3 regions of the Nocardia sp. NPDC058058 genome follow, and region 1 is predicted to be linked to each of the others. Evidence: riboswitches for the same ligand, from Rfam matches in the RefSeq annotation. Region 1 holds a riboswitch; each other region holds the start of a gene.
What was found. Region 1 has a riboswitch for S-adenosylmethionine ahead of ACFVUS_RS23140 (rhodanese-like domain-containing protein). Riboswitches for the same ligand answer to the same signal wherever they lie in the genome.
Positions count from the first base shown of each region.

Region 2: it holds a riboswitch for S-adenosylmethionine, as region 1 does, so the genes downstream of both, ACFVUS_RS16025 (bifunctional o-acetylhomoserine/o-acetylserine sulfhydrylase) here and ACFVUS_RS23140 (rhodanese-like domain-containing protein) in region 1, are expected to answer to the same signal.
Region 3: it holds a riboswitch for S-adenosylmethionine, as region 1 does, so the genes downstream of both, ACFVUS_RS20075 (amino acid ABC transporter permease) here and ACFVUS_RS23140 (rhodanese-like domain-containing protein) in region 1, are expected to answer to the same signal.

Region 1 covers NZ_JBHVSA010000002.1:1,850,509-1,855,249, forward strand. The annotation lists gene ACFVUS_RS23130 (FAD-dependent oxidoreductase) at 1-1,159, opposite strand, end outside; gene ACFVUS_RS23135 (hypothetical protein) at 1,449-1,886, shown strand; SAM riboswitch class IV at 1,947-2,062, shown strand; gene ACFVUS_RS23140 (rhodanese-like domain-containing protein) at 2,079-2,501, shown strand; gene ACFVUS_RS23145 (O-succinylhomoserine sulfhydrylase) at 2,498-3,712, shown strand; gene ACFVUS_RS23150 (type 1 glutamine amidotransferase family protein) at 3,830-4,468, shown strand; gene ACFVUS_RS23155 (MarR family winged helix-turn-helix transcriptional regulator) at 4,465-4,741, shown strand, end outside.
Region 2 covers NZ_JBHVSA010000002.1:185,557-190,297, reverse strand. The annotation lists gene ACFVUS_RS16030 (homoserine O-acetyltransferase) at 143-1,297, opposite strand; gene ACFVUS_RS16025 (bifunctional o-acetylhomoserine/o-acetylserine sulfhydrylase) at 1,294-2,643, opposite strand; SAM riboswitch class IV at 2,739-2,849, opposite strand; gene ACFVUS_RS16020 (TetR/AcrR family transcriptional regulator) at 2,862-3,581, opposite strand; gene ACFVUS_RS16015 (MFS transporter) at 3,719-4,741, shown strand, end outside.
Region 3 covers NZ_JBHVSA010000002.1:1,171,435-1,176,175, reverse strand. The annotation lists gene ACFVUS_RS20095 (hypothetical protein) at 1-220, shown strand, start outside; gene ACFVUS_RS20090 (hypothetical protein) at 354-1,061, shown strand; gene ACFVUS_RS20085 (hypothetical protein) at 1,225-1,926, shown strand; gene ACFVUS_RS20080 (flavin reductase family protein) at 2,091-2,642, shown strand; SAM riboswitch class I at 2,743-2,834, shown strand; gene ACFVUS_RS20075 (amino acid ABC transporter permease) at 2,845-3,726, shown strand; gene ACFVUS_RS20070 (amino acid ABC transporter ATP-binding protein) at 3,723-4,487, shown strand; gene ACFVUS_RS20065 (transporter substrate-binding domain-containing protein) at 4,515-4,741, shown strand, end outside.

The DNA.
Region 1 (4,741 bases):
TGGTCTCGTTGGCGTCACCCTTGGTGTGGCCGATGAGGCCGACGGGTCCGCGCTTGATCCAGCCGGTGACGTAGGTCTGCGGCATGAAACGCGCCGCACCGTCGGCGTTCTCGTCGATGAGGACGCGACCGGCCTCGTTGGGCACGGTGCCCGCCTGATCGTCGAACGGCAGGGCGGGGATGTTCTGCGACAGGTAGCCGACCGCGCGGTAGATGGCGGTGACGTCCCAATCCTTGAATTCGCCGGTGCCCTTGACGTTTCCGGTGCCGTCGAGCGCGGTGCGCTCGGTGCGCAGGCCGACGACCTTGCCGTCCGCGCCGAGGATTTCGGCCGGGTTCTCGAAGAAGTGCAGGAAGAGCTTGTGCGGGCGGTTGCCGACGTCGCGGATGGCCCACTGCTCGAGGGTGTTGCAGATCATGTCGACCTGCTTGGAGTGCCGGCGCGCGGCCTCGGAACCCTCGTCGTAGTCGATGTCCTCGGGATCGACGATGACCTCGATGGTCGGCGAGTGATCGAGTTCGCGTAGCTCGAGCGGGGTGAACTTGGCCTGCGCCGGGCCGCGACGTCCGAAGACGTGCACTTCCAGGGCCTTGTTCTCCTTGAGACCGTCGTACACGTTCGGCGGGATCTCGGTGGGCAGCAGTTCGTCGCCGGTCTTGGCGAGCACGCGCGCCACATCCAGGGCCACGTTGCCGACGCCCAGGACCGCGACCTTCTCGGCTTCGAGGGGCCATTCGCGCGGCACGTCCGGGTGGCCGTCGTACCAGGAGACGAAGTCCGCGGCGCCGTAGGAGCCGTCGAGTTCGATGCCCGGGACCTCGAGCGCGCGGTCGGCGTTGGCGCCGGTGGAGAAGATGACCGCGTCGTAGAAGCGCTGCAGATCTTCGAGGTTGATGTCGACGCCGTAGTCGATATTGCCGAGCAGGCGCACCTGCGGCTTGTCCAGCACCTTGTGCAGGGCGGTGATGATGCCCTTGATGCGCGGGTGGTCCGGGGCGACGCCGTAGCGGATCAGGCCGAACGGCGCGGGCATCCGCTCGTACAGGTCGATGCTCACGTCGGCGTCGGATTTCATCAACGCGTCCGCCGCGTAGATTCCGGCCGGGCCGGCGCCCACGATCGCTATACGAAGCGGGCGGGTCGCTGCTTGTTCGGTCATTCTTGGCGCACCCTTTGGTTGAACTATCTTGCCGTCAAGTCTCAGCCGTCTTTCTTAGCTTAGGCTAAGTTGACGCCCTCGCCCCGGGGTGCCCTTCATTGGAATCCCCGAAGCTGCAGCGTTGCTGCGTGGTCCTGCTATTTCCGTTTTCAACCGGAAATTCTGCTGATTCTATCGGTGGGCGGAAGCCCCCGCCCGCGCCGGTGCCGCGCAACTGTGCGGACGCCCAGCAGCGTGAAATGCCGGTGTCGCGCCCGATCGCACCGCCGTGACCGGGCATGATCGAGTCATGGAAGATGCCGACGACCAGCAGATACCGATCGATCAGAGCAGTGCGCGCAGCATGCTGCCATTCCTGGTCGCCGCGGGCGTCCTGGTGCTGGTGATCGTGGGAATCGTGGTCGCCGCCCTGGTTTCGCCGGTTGAGAAGAATGTCACAGATTCGGACCGGCTCGAGCTGGCCTCCCGCAAGTTCCTCCAATCCCGCAGCGCCACCGGCACACTGGACCCCCGCGTGGTCTGCGACGGATTCACCGAGGAACGCTCCCCGCTCGCCCCCGCCAAGGCGGGTGACGGTACCGCCTTCGACTTCGTGAAACTCGGCGATCCGGCGGTGACCGGGGACCGGGCCACCGCGCAGGTCACCTTCGATACGGCCGGGAAGGAATCAACCTCCACCTGGCACTTCACCCGTTCCGGCAGTCTGTGGCTGGTCTGCGATTCCTGACCCGCCGCGACACTCTGCACGGTTTGACAGGTGGGCCTTTTTTCGGTCAATCTCATCCCAGGTCATGAGTACCAGCGCCAAGCCCCGGCTGGCTGGTCGGCAACCCTCCTCCGCGGCGGGGTGCTCCGGGTGACGACCTGGCCGCGCATCGGGCAACGGTGCGGCAAGTGCGGATTCACAGGAGGTCGACAAGTGAGCTACGCGGGCGATATCTCGCCGAAGCAGGCGTGGGAATTGTTGCGGGACAATCCGGATGCGGTGCTGGTCGATGTGCGCACCGAAGCCGAATGGCGCTTCGTCGGGGTCCCCGACACCAATGGCATCGGGCGGCCGACCGCGCTGATCGAGTGGGTGGACACCAGCGGCACCCCCAATTCGCGCTTCACGGACCAACTTCAGCAGGCCCTGGCCGAGCGCGCCGCGGATTCGGAAGCGCCGGTGATCTTCATCTGTCGCTCCGGTCAGCGCTCCATCGGCGCGGCCACCGCCGCCACGGCGATCGGCATCTCCCCTTCTTTCAATGTCCTCGAGGGTTTCGAAGGCGCGCTGGACGCGCAGGGTCACCGCGGCAGCGAAGGCTGGCGCGCCGATGGGCTTCCGTGGAGGCAGTCATGATCACCGGTGGTTCATTCGAGCGGCCGCTGCCCGAGGGCGTCGGCCCGGCCACGCTGGGCGTGCGCGGTGGTACGCGCCGTTCCGGCTATGACGAGACCTCCGAGGCGCTGTTCCTGAACTCGGGTTTCGTCTACGAGAGCGCCGAGGCCGCCGAGGCCGCGTTCACCGGCGAGATCGAGCACTTCGTGTACTCGCGCTACGGCAATCCGACGGTCGCCATGTTCGAGGAGCGCCTGCGCCTGCTCGACGGCGCGGAGGCGTGCTTCGCCACCGCGAGCGGTATGTCCGCGGTGTTCACGGCGCTGGGTGCGCTGCTCGCCGCGGGTGATCGCCTGGTGGCCGCGCGCAGCCTGTTCGGCTCGTGTTTCGTGGTGGCCAATGAGATTCTGCCGCGCTGGGGCGTGGAGACCGTGTTCGTCGACGGTGAGGATCTGGCGCAGTGGGAAGAGGCGCTGTCGGTGCCGACCCAGGCCGTGTTCTTCGAAACCCCTTCCAATCCAATGCAATCGCTGGTCGATGTGCGCGCGGTCTGCGATCTCGCGCATAAGGCGGGCGCGAAGGTGGTGCTGGACAACGTCTTCGCCACCCCGCTGCTGCAGCGCGGTTTCGATCTCGGCGCGGATGTGCTGGTCTACTCCGGCACCAAGCACATCGACGGTCAGGGCCGGGTGCTCGGCGGCGCGATCCTCGGGTCGAAGGAGTACATCGACGGCCCGGTGAAAACCCTTATGCGCCATACCGGTCCGGCGCTGAGCCCGTTCAATGCCTGGACGCTGCTCAAGGGTCTGGAGACCATGCCGCTGCGCGTGCGCCAGTCCACCGAGTCGGCGCTGCGCATTGCCGAGTTCCTGGAACTGCATCCGGCCGTGGCCTGGGTGAAGTACCCGTTCCTGAAGTCGCATCCGCAGTACGAGCTGGCCCGGAGTCAGATGTCCGGCGGTGGCACCGTGGTGACCTTCGAATTGAAGGCGCAGGCCGAAGCGGCCAAGAAGCGCGCCTTCGAGGTCCTCAACGGCCTGCGCATCATCGATATCTCGAACAACCTCGGTGATTCCAAGACGCTGATCACGCATCCGGCGACCACGACGCATCGCGCCATGGGTCCGGAAGGCCGTGCGGCCATCGGTCTTTCCGATGGTGTGCTGCGGATTTCGATCGGTCTCGAGGATGTCGAGGATCTGCTGAACGATCTGGGCCGGGCACTGGCCTGATAGGAAGCCCCGAGGGCCGGAACCGTCATCGACGGTTCCGGCCCTTTGTCGTTTCGGTCGGAGTCCGAAGGATTGCGGCTATTGACAGCTTGCTGTCAAACATGACAGGATGCTGTCATGACGAAAACAGTTCACCTGGCCGTGTACGACACCTTCTCCGATTGGGAGCCCGGCTTCGCCACCGCGCACATCAACCGCCCGCTGTGGCATCGCGAGCCGGGGGAGTGGCAGGTCCGAACCGTCGGCGCCACAAAGGATTCCGTCGTCTCCATGGGGGGTGTGCGGGTCACGCCGGATCTGACCCTCGACGAACTCTCCCCGTCCGACAGCGCCATGCTGATCCTGCCCGGCTCGGCCACCTGGGAAGCCGGTGCGCTGAATGCCTTCGCCGATAAGGCGCGCGATTTCCTCGCCGCCGGTGTCCCGGTCGCCGCCATCTGCGGCGCGACCTTCGGCCTGGCGAGCGCGGGTCTGCTGGACGGCCGCAGGCACACCAGCAATGCGGCGGAATACCTTGCCATGAGCGGATATTCGGGTGGCGCGGACTTCGTCTACGAGCCCGCCGTGACCGACGGTGATCTCATCACCGCCAGCGGCACCCTGCCGGTCGATTTCGCCCGCGCCATTCTGGGCCGGCTGGATATCTTCGAACCGCACATCCTCGAGGCCTGGTATCTGCTCTATGGCAAGAACGATCCGGCGGGCTTCTTCGCGCTGGCCGAATACGAGGAGAGCCGCGCGGTGGCGACGGCATGACCCGCACCGAACAGGATCTCTTCAGTACGGCGGCGATCACGTCTTTCAAGCTGAACGGCCAATTCCTGGCCATCGCAGAGGAATTGGCCGGTCCGGCCGGGCTCACCGCGGCCTGGTGGCAGGTGCTGGGCGCGGTGCTGCACGAGCCGCTGCCGGTGGCGGGCATCGCCCGCGAGATGGGCATCACCAGGCAGAGCGTGCAGCGCATCGCGGATCTGCTGGTGGAGAAGGGTTTTGCCGAGTACCGCCCGAATCCGCAGCATAAGCGTGCCA
Region 2 (4,741 bases), 1.7 Mb from region 1:
GTCGGTTACCGAGGTGTCATCGGTGCGAAACCGACAGTGCGTCAAGATAATTCAGACGAAACAGGTATGACTCATGGGAGAACCCGCGGTCATTGCACCGCGGGAATTCCGTAAAGACCCGTCAGTCCCGTGCGTCACACCGTCAGCCGCGCGCCGCGCGCGCCAGCTCCATGGTCTCCGCCATGAGCTTGCTGACCGCCTCGGTCTCGGTCAGGAAGCCGTCGTGACCGTCGCGCGAGTGCACGATCTCCAGGCCCTTACAGCCCGGCAGCAGATCCGCCAGCTCCTGCTGATTGCGCAGCGGATACAGCCGATCCGAATCCACGCCGCCGACCACGACCGGCACCGGCGTACTCTGCAACGCCGCCTCGACGCCGCCGCGCCCGCGACCCACGTCGTACCGGTTCAACGCCTCGGTGAGGTAGACGTAGGTGCCCGGATCGAACCGCGAGATGAGCTTGTCCGACTGATACTCGAGGTAGCTCTGCACCGCGTAACGCCCACCCTCCCAAGGGTTTTCGTCACCCTGGGCATGGTTCTCGAAACGGTGGTCGAGTTCGGCCTCGGCGCGGTAGGTCAGGTGCGCCATGCGGCGGGCCAGTCCCATACCGGTCATCGGGGCGCGCCCGGTGCCGTAGTAGTTGCCGCCCTGCCAGTCCGGATCGGACTTGATGATGGCGATCTGCGTGGTCTGCTGCCCCAGCTGATCCGCGGTGGCGCGGGCGCTGGCCGCGAGCACCAGTGCCGCCCCGACCCGTTCCGGATAGCCGATCATCCACTCCAGCACCCGCATACCGCCCATGGACCCGCCGACCACGGCGGCCAATCGGTCGATGCCGAGCAGATCGAAGAACTGCGCCTCCGCGGTCACCTGATCGCGAATGGTGTACTCGGGAAACCTTCCGCCCCAAGCTTTTCCATCCGGCGCCAGCGAGGACGGGCCGGTGCTGCCCTTACAGCCGCCGAGCACGTTGATCGCGATGACACACCATTCCCGGGTGTCGACGGCCTTGCCGGGACCGATGGTCCCGTCCCACCAACCGGCGGAGTCGTGATGCACATCCGCCGGGCCGACCACATGCGAGTCGCCGGTGAGCGCGTGCTCCACGAGCACCACGTTATCGGCGGTCGGGGATAGTTCGCCCCAGCGTTGCACGGCCAGCGTCACATCGGGAATGACGGCGCCGCTCTCCAGTGCCACATCCCCGATGGAGAAGCTGGCGAGCGTCCCGTCCGGCGGCGGTAGTAGCGCCGCCGCGGTCGGGACGGTGGTCTTCGAATCCGTATCGGCGGTCAACTCGCGGCCGCCGTAAGTCCGTTGCGCAGATCCGCCAGAATGTCGTCGATTCCCTCGATGCCCACGGCCAACCGCACCAGACCTGGGGTGACGCCGGAAGCGAGCTGCTCCTGCGGCGTCAGCTGGGAGTGGGTGGTCGAGGCGGGGTGAATCACGAGCGAACGCACATCCCCGATGTTAGCGACATGGCTGTGCAGCACGAGAGCGTCCACGAACTTCTTGCCCGCATCGACACCGCCGGCCAGTTCGAAGGACACGATCGCGCCGACGCCCTTGGGTGCCAGCTGTTTGCCACGCTCGAACCAGGGGGAGTCGGAAAGTCCCGCGTAGTACACCTTCTCGATGCCCGGCTGCTGCGCCAGGAACTCCGCGACCGCCTGCGCGTTGGATACGTGCCGCTCCACCCGCAGGCTCAGCGTCTCGATGCCCTGGGCGATCAGGAACGCGTTGAACGGCGCGACGGCCGCACCCAGATCGCGCAGCAACTGCACGCGCGCCTTGAGCGCGTACGCCGGTGCGCCCAGATCCGCGAAGACCACACCGTGGTAGCTGGGATCGGCGGTGGTGAACCCCGGGAACCGCGACTTGCCCTCGGCGTCGGTGACGGTCCAGTCGAAGGTGCCGCCGTCCACGATCACACCCGCGACGGCCGAACCGTGCCCGCCCAGGTACTTGGTCGCCGAATGCACCACGATGTCCGCGCCGTGCGCGAGCGGCTGGATCAGGTACGGCGTGGCGACCGTGTTGTCCACGATCAGCGGCACACCGGCGGCGTGCGCGACGCCCGCGATGCCCGGGATATCCAGAATCGAGCTGCTCGGGTTCGCGACGGTCTCGCCGTAGAACGCCTTGGTATTGGGCCGCACGGCCGCTTCCCACTGCGCCAGATCATCCGGATCGTCCACGAAGCTGACCTCGATGCCCAGCTTGGGCAGCGAGTAGTGGAAGAGGTTGTAGGTGCCGCCGTACAGGTGCGGGCTGGACACGATGTGATCGCCCGCCTGCGCGAGGTTCAGGATCGCGTAGGTCTCCGCGGCCTGCCCGGAGGCCAGCAGCAGGGCCGCCACACCGCCCTCCAGCGCGGCGATGCGCTGCTCCACCACGTCCTGGGTGGGGTTCATGATGCGTGTGTAGATATTGCCCGGCTCGGCGAGCCCGAACAGCGCGGCGGCGTGATCGGTATCGCGGAACGCGTACGAGGTGGTCTGGTAGATCGGCAGGGCGCGCGCGCCGGTGGCGGCGTCGGGGGCTTGGCCGGAGTGGACCTGCCTGGTCTCGAAGGACCAGTTGGCGGGATCCGTATCGCCGTTCGCGGGGGAGGCGGAGGGCGCGGTCGAGTCACTCATGTCGTGCTCCAGGTGGAAAGGTCGCCGGAATCGGCGGAGGCGGACGTTATCGGAAGGCGAATTGGCTTCGACAACAACACATCTCGGGTCCTCCTACAGTGCGCTTGCGCTCGGCCTTCGAGCGCCTGGTCTTCACCCGGAGCACCCCGCCGCTGCTGGAGGGTTGCCGATCAGCGAGCCGGGGCTTGGCGCTGATGCTCTTGACCTTGGCGCAGATTCTAACGGGGCGGCGCAATAGCCTCGGCGACGGGGAGGGCGCAGCTGCGAATGAACTCGTTGTAGGCGGCCGTGACGTTGTCCATGAGCTCGCGGGCCGATCCGGCGCTGGAGCAATCCGGGAATTCGGAGGCGGCGTCGAACTCGCACTCCATGCCCACGCGCACGATGCCGTGCCAGGTGGTCGAAATGAGCCGCACCGGCATGGAATTGGGGTCCATGCGCAGGCGTTCGCCCAGCACGGTGGTCATGGACAGGGTCTTGGTGTCGGCGGCGGACAGGCTTTCCGCGCGCACCGTGGCGTTGTTCTGTGAGATGCGCTGCATCTGCTGGAACCAGCGGAAGGGTGCGGGATTGTCGCCGTCGATGACCTGTTCGACGGTGGCCCGGAAGGCATCGAGCAGGGCTTGCAGTTCATTGCCGGTGATCGGCTGGGCGCGCAGCTGTTCGGCCAGGGCCTTGCCCATGTCCTCGACGGGGGCGATGACGATCGCCTCTTTGCTGTCGAAGTAGCGGTTGATGGTGCGCGGTGAGACATCGGCCTCATCGGCGATCTGTTCCACGGTGGTGGCGTCGAACCCCTGTGTGTCGCACAGCCGCAGCGCCACATCGATGATTCGCGTCCGGGTCTGCTGCTTCTTGCGCTCGCGCAGGCCCGGGCGGTGCCGTTCCAGGGTGTGCTGCCGCTGTGGGGAATCAGCGATCGTCGACGACTCGGCCATGCCGTCATTGTATAGCCGTCGGACAGGATTGTGACGTTAACGGCCAACTGTCTGATTGCGACACTTTTCTCTTGACGCCAAATGTCGGCCGGTGCCACGATGGAGCGAGCTGTTCGAACCACTCCCGAGGAGACGGCATGACCACTGGGACCGCGATCGACGCGCCCAACGAAACATCAAGTCAGGCAGGCGCTTCCAAGCGCTGGCTGGCGCTGGGCGTGATCGCCATGGCCCAGCTGATGGTGGTGCTCGACGCGACCATCGTCACCATCTCCCTGCCCTTCGCCCAGCAGGACCTGGGCATCAGTGACGGCAACCGGCAGTGGGTGCTCACCGCGTACACGCTGATCTTCGGTGGCCTGCTGCTGCTCGGCGGGCGGCTCGCGGATTACCTCGGCCGCCGCCGCATCTTCCTGATCGGCCTGATCGGCTTCGCCGCGGCCTCCGGGCTGGCCGGTCTGGCACAGAACACCGCGGAACTGTTCATCGGACGCGGTTTGCAGGGCGCGTTCGGCGCGCTGCTGGCTCCGGCGGCACTGTCCCTGGTGTCGGTGACCTTCACCGAGGCCAAGGAGCGTGCGCGGGCGTTCGGCGTGTTCGCGGGCGTCTCGGCGGGCGGCGCGGCCATCGGCCTCATCGTCGGCGGCGCGCTCACCGAATACGCCAGCTGGCGCTGGTGCCTGCTGGTGAACACCCCCATCGCGCTGCTGGCGTTCGCCGGCGCCATCGCGTTCGTCATCAAGGACGTTCCGGCCCCGCGCACCGGCGGGTACGACCTGCCCGGCGCGATCACCGCGACGCTCGGCCTGGTCTCGGTGGTCTACGGCTTCAGCCGCGCGGCCGATGACGGCTGGGGCGCGACCAGCACCCTGTCGCTGCTGGGCGTGGGTGTGGCGCTGCTGATCGCGTTCGTCGCCATCGAGCGGCGTACCGCGAATCCGCTGCTGCCACTGCGTATTCCGGGTGAAATCAATCGCGGCGGGTCCTTCCTGGTCGCGCTCATCACCCCGATCGCCATGTTCGCCATGTTCTTGAACCTGAGCTTCTACCTGCAGATCACCCTCGGGTACTCGGCGCTCAAGGCGGGCGCGGCGTTCCTGCCCTTCCCGCTCGGCATCGTCATCTCGGCCGGTATCGCCAGCGCGGTGCTGCCCAAGCTC
Region 3 (4,741 bases), 680 kb from region 1:
CGTGCTCGGCGGTGCGGTGAGCGCGACCCTGACCGGTGCGCTGACCGCCATGTTCGGTGCGCTCCCGGCCGCCGTGGTCGGCTGCATCGCGGGTGTTGCCGCGGTCGGCTTCCTGGGCACCTTGGTGGGTCAGCTGTTCATCACCGCGCCGGTCGCGATTCTCGCCGCGGCGCAGTACTTCACAACCATCAACACCCCGTTCGTCGCCCCCGGTAAATAATTCGGGGCGGTTTGCCCGAGGTTGCCGCGACAGTGTTCATGTTCGCGGCATCCTCGGGCAATCTCATGTTCGCGTCAACGGGTTTCGATTCCCTCGTTCCCCCTGCGGATCCCTGATGAGGAAAACCGAAAAAATGCTTTCGAAGAAATTCGCCGCCACCGCGGCGCTGGTGATCGCTGCTCTCGGCGTCGCCACCGGTACTGCGGGAGCTGCCCCCGAGGCCGCCGACGCCGGTGCCATCAACTACACCGCCACCAATACCGATACCAACACGGTCATCCGGACCGATGCCGGTTCCATGGTCGTCGAGGACGGTGTCTTCAAGATCAAGGCTGCCAACGGCACCACCGTGGCCGGCACCGAGCTCAGCTTCCGGGTGGATGACTACGTCTTCCCGATCGCCGCGGAGATCAAGGATCACACCGCGACCCTGACCCCCGAATTCGTCGCGGACAAGGGTGTTTACAAGCCCATCAACCTGCCGTACGAGAACCAGGCTCCCTGGAAGTCGGATTACGACCGTGAGCAGGCCGCCTGGAACCGCATGACCCAGACCATCACCATGGGCGCCACCATCGGCACCCTGGTCGGCGGCATCGGCGGCGCGGCTGTCGGTTGCGTCATCGGCGGCGTCGCGGGGGCGGTGCTGACCGGCGCCCTGACCGCCATGTTCGGTGCGCTCCCGGCGGGCATCGTCGGCTGCATCGCCGGCATGAGCGTTATCGGCTTCCTGGGCACCCTCGCGGGCCAGATCCTGGTGACCGCTCCGGTCGCGATCATCGCCGCGTTCAACTACTTCACCACCATCAACCAGCCGACGCTGCAGGCGCCGGCGAAGTAGTTTCACGGTTTCACAGTTTCACGGCACGGCCCCCGCTCACACAATTCGAGCGGGGGCCGTTGCTTGTCAATACTTCGAATCATCAGGGTTGCAAGACTCCCGCGCGGCCCCGTCTTGCTCGATGCTGGCCGACGCACTGCACGAGAGATGAGGGAAGCAGTACATGAAGATGAGTAAATTCGCTGCTGTCGCCGTTTTGGTGACGGCAGCTCTGGGCGTGTCCGCGGGCACGGTCAATGCCGCTCCTGAATCGGATTCGGCCGCAATCAATTTCACGGCCACCAATTCCCAGACGAATACGGTCATTCACACCGATGCGGGTTCGCTGGTGGTCGAGGATGGTGTGTTCAAGATCAAGGCCGCCAATGGCGCCACGGTCGCGGGTTCCGAACTGAGTTTCCGGGTGGACGATTTCGTCTTCCCGATCGCGGCCGAGATCAAGGATCGCACCGCGACCCTGACCCCGGAGTTCGATGTCGACAAGGCTGTCTACCAGCCGGTCGCGCTGCCCTATGAGAACCAGGCTCCGTGGAAGACCGACTACGACCGTGAGCAGGCCGCCTGGAACCGCCTGAAGGACACCGTCGCGATGGGCGCCACCATCGGCACCCTGGTCGGTGGCATCGGCGGCGCGGCCGTCGGCTGCCTCATCGGCGGCGCCACCCTGGCCACCGTGACCGGTGCGCTGACCGCCATGTTCGGCGCCCTGGGCGGCGCGGTGTTCGGTTGCATCGTCGGCATGAGCGTCATCGGGTTCCTCGGCACCCTGGCGGGCCAGCTGTTCGTGACCGCCCCGGTCGCGATTCTGGCTGCCGCGCAGTACTTCACCACCATCAACCAGCCCTCGGTGCAGCCCGCCAAGTAGTCCGGACGCATCCGTTCCGCCGATGGTCCCGGCCGGAACGGATGGCACCGCGAGGATGGATGGAACCCGCTCGGTCGAACGACCGAGCGGGTTCGTCGTATTTCCTTGCGATCTCCGTGAATCCAATGGTGTCCGGAGTGCGCCCGCGGTGGTGCACTGGGGTGATGGGTGAGCTGACCTCGATTCGCGGCGATGCGGCCGCACTCACGACGGTGGATGGGGCGGATCTGCGAAAGACCTTCGCGCACTTCCCCAGTGGAGTGGTGGCGGTCTGCGCGCGGATCGGCGGGGTACCGCACGGCATGGTGGTGAGCACCTTCGTGCCGGTGTCGCTGGACCCGCCGCTGGTATCGCTGTGCGTGCAGTACTCCTCGGAGACCTGGCCGCGGCTGGAGAAGGCGTCACTGCTGGGGCTGAGCCTGCTCGGGACCGAACAGCAGGCCGCGGCGCGCAGTCTGAGTTCGCGCAACGGTGACCGCTTCCGGGATGTGGAACTGCGCAGCGGGCACGGCAATGCCGCGTTCATCGCGGGCGCCAGCGCCTGGCTGGAAGCCTCTGTGCACGAACAGGTTCCGGCGGGCGATCACGCGGTGGTGCTGTTGCGGGTGCATCGGCTGACCGCGCATCCCGATACCGAGCCGCTGGTATTCCATCGCAGCGGATTCCGTTCGCTGCACGACGGCGCGCCGCCGGGACTGACCGAGGCCGCCAGCTGAGGCCGTTGGCTGCGGCCCTCCGCTGAAATCATTGCCGCGCCATTGAATTCACGTTGATCCGGACCGGCGACAGTCGCCGGACCGGCTCGTAACGTCATCCTCACCATCCAGAGCGACCGAGAGACCTGGCTCGTAGAAGTCGCAGCAACCCCCCGATTCGGGTGCGGGTGCTACCGCCGGGACCGATGGAGGACAGATCCACATGAGTACCCTTGCCGCGCCGCCCGATTCCCGGGAGGAGGACGCACATCATGACGACGGCGCGCTGACCGTCGCACCCACCCGGCATCCGTGGCGCTGGGTGGCAGGCGGTATCGCGCTGCTGGTGGTCGCGCAGTTCGCGCACGGCCTGGCCGTGAATCCGGGCTGGGACTGGTCCACGTTCGCGCAGTACATCACGGCCGCCTCGGTGCTCTCGGCACTGAAGGTGACCATCGAGCTGACGTTCTGGGGCACCCTGCTCGGCTTCTTCCTCGGCGTCTGGCTTGCGATCGGCCGCCTGTCGAAAAACCCGGTGCTACAGGCTCTTTCGTGGGCCTACATCTGGTTGTTCCGGTCCATTCCGCTGATCGTGCAATTGCTGTTCTGGTTCAATATCGCGTACCTGTACAAGACGCTGTCGCTGGGCGTGCCTTTCGGACCGGCGTTCTACACCTTCGACGTGAACGGTGTGATCAGCGGATTCACCGCCGCAGTCATCGGTTTGGCGCTGCATCAGGCCGCGTATTCGGCGGAAATCATTCGCGCCGGGATCATTTCGGTGGATCAGGGGCAGTGGGAGGCGGCCAAATCGCTCGGGTTGCCCTGGCACAGGCAGTTCTTCGGGGTGATCGCGCCGCAGGCCATGCGCGGCATTCTGCCCAATGCCGCCAATGAGGTGATCAGCCTGTTCAAGGGCACCTCGATCGTCTCGACGATGGCGATCGCGGAGTTGTTCTACCAGGTGCAGGTGATCTTCGGCCGCAATGGCCGGGTGGTGCCGCTGCTCATGGTGGCGACGGTCTGGTACATCGTGCTCACCTCGATCCTGAATGTCGCGCAGTACTACATCGAACGCCACTTCGCGAAGGGCAGTGCGCGATGAGCGAGTACGCGGTCGAATTGCGCGGCATTCGAAAGTCTTTCGGCGACCTCGAGGTGCTCGGCGGGGTGGATCTGGCGGTGCGCACCGGCGAGGTCACCGTGATCCTCGGTGCGTCCGGTTCCGGCAAGTCGACCCTGTTGCGCACCATCAACCACCTGGAGAAGGTGGATGCCGGCACCGTCCGGGTGGGCGGTGAACTGGTCGGCTACCGCCGCCGGGGCAATCGACTGCACGAGCTGCCCGAGCGCGAGATCCTGCGTCAGCGTTCGCGCATCGGATTCGTCTTCCAGAACTTCAATCTCTTCCCGCACAAGACGGTTCGGGACAATGTGGCCTTCGCGCTGATCGGCGCGCTCGGCCGGCCCAAGGCCGAGGCGCGTGCCGAGGCCGCGCGGTGGCTGGAGCGAGTCGGCTTGGCGGACAAGGCCGATGAGTATCCGCGCCGACTGTCCGGTGGTCAGCAGCAGCGGGTGGCGATCGCCCGCGCGCTGGCCCTGCGCCCGCAGGTGCTGTTGTTCGACGAGCCCACCTCCGCGCTGGATCCGCAGCTGGTCGGCGAGGTGCTCGATGTCATCCGGGATCTGGCGCGGTCGGGTTCCACGCTGGTGATCGTCACGCACGAACTGGGTTTCGCCCGCGAGGTGGCCGACACCGTCGTGCTGCTGGACGCCGGGCGAATAGTCGAACAGGGCCCGCCCGCCCAGGTTTTCGACGAGCCCGCGCATGAGCGCACCAAAGCTTTTCTCTCGCACGCGCTCTGACGCGTCGTCCCCAAGTGAAGGAATGTCATGTCTTTGTCGAGTCGTCGCAGACGGATAAGCACCGCGCTCGCGGTCGCGATCCTGGGCCTGTTCGTCGGCGCGTGCGGTAACGGCGACGGTGGCGCGGACAGCACGCGCACGGTGAACGGCCTGACCTACGATCTGACCCCGCAGCAGTCCGGCCGCGTGCACGCGGACAAGGTGGATTCCATTGCGGCACAGGTGCCCAAGGCGATCCGGGACCGCGGCACGCT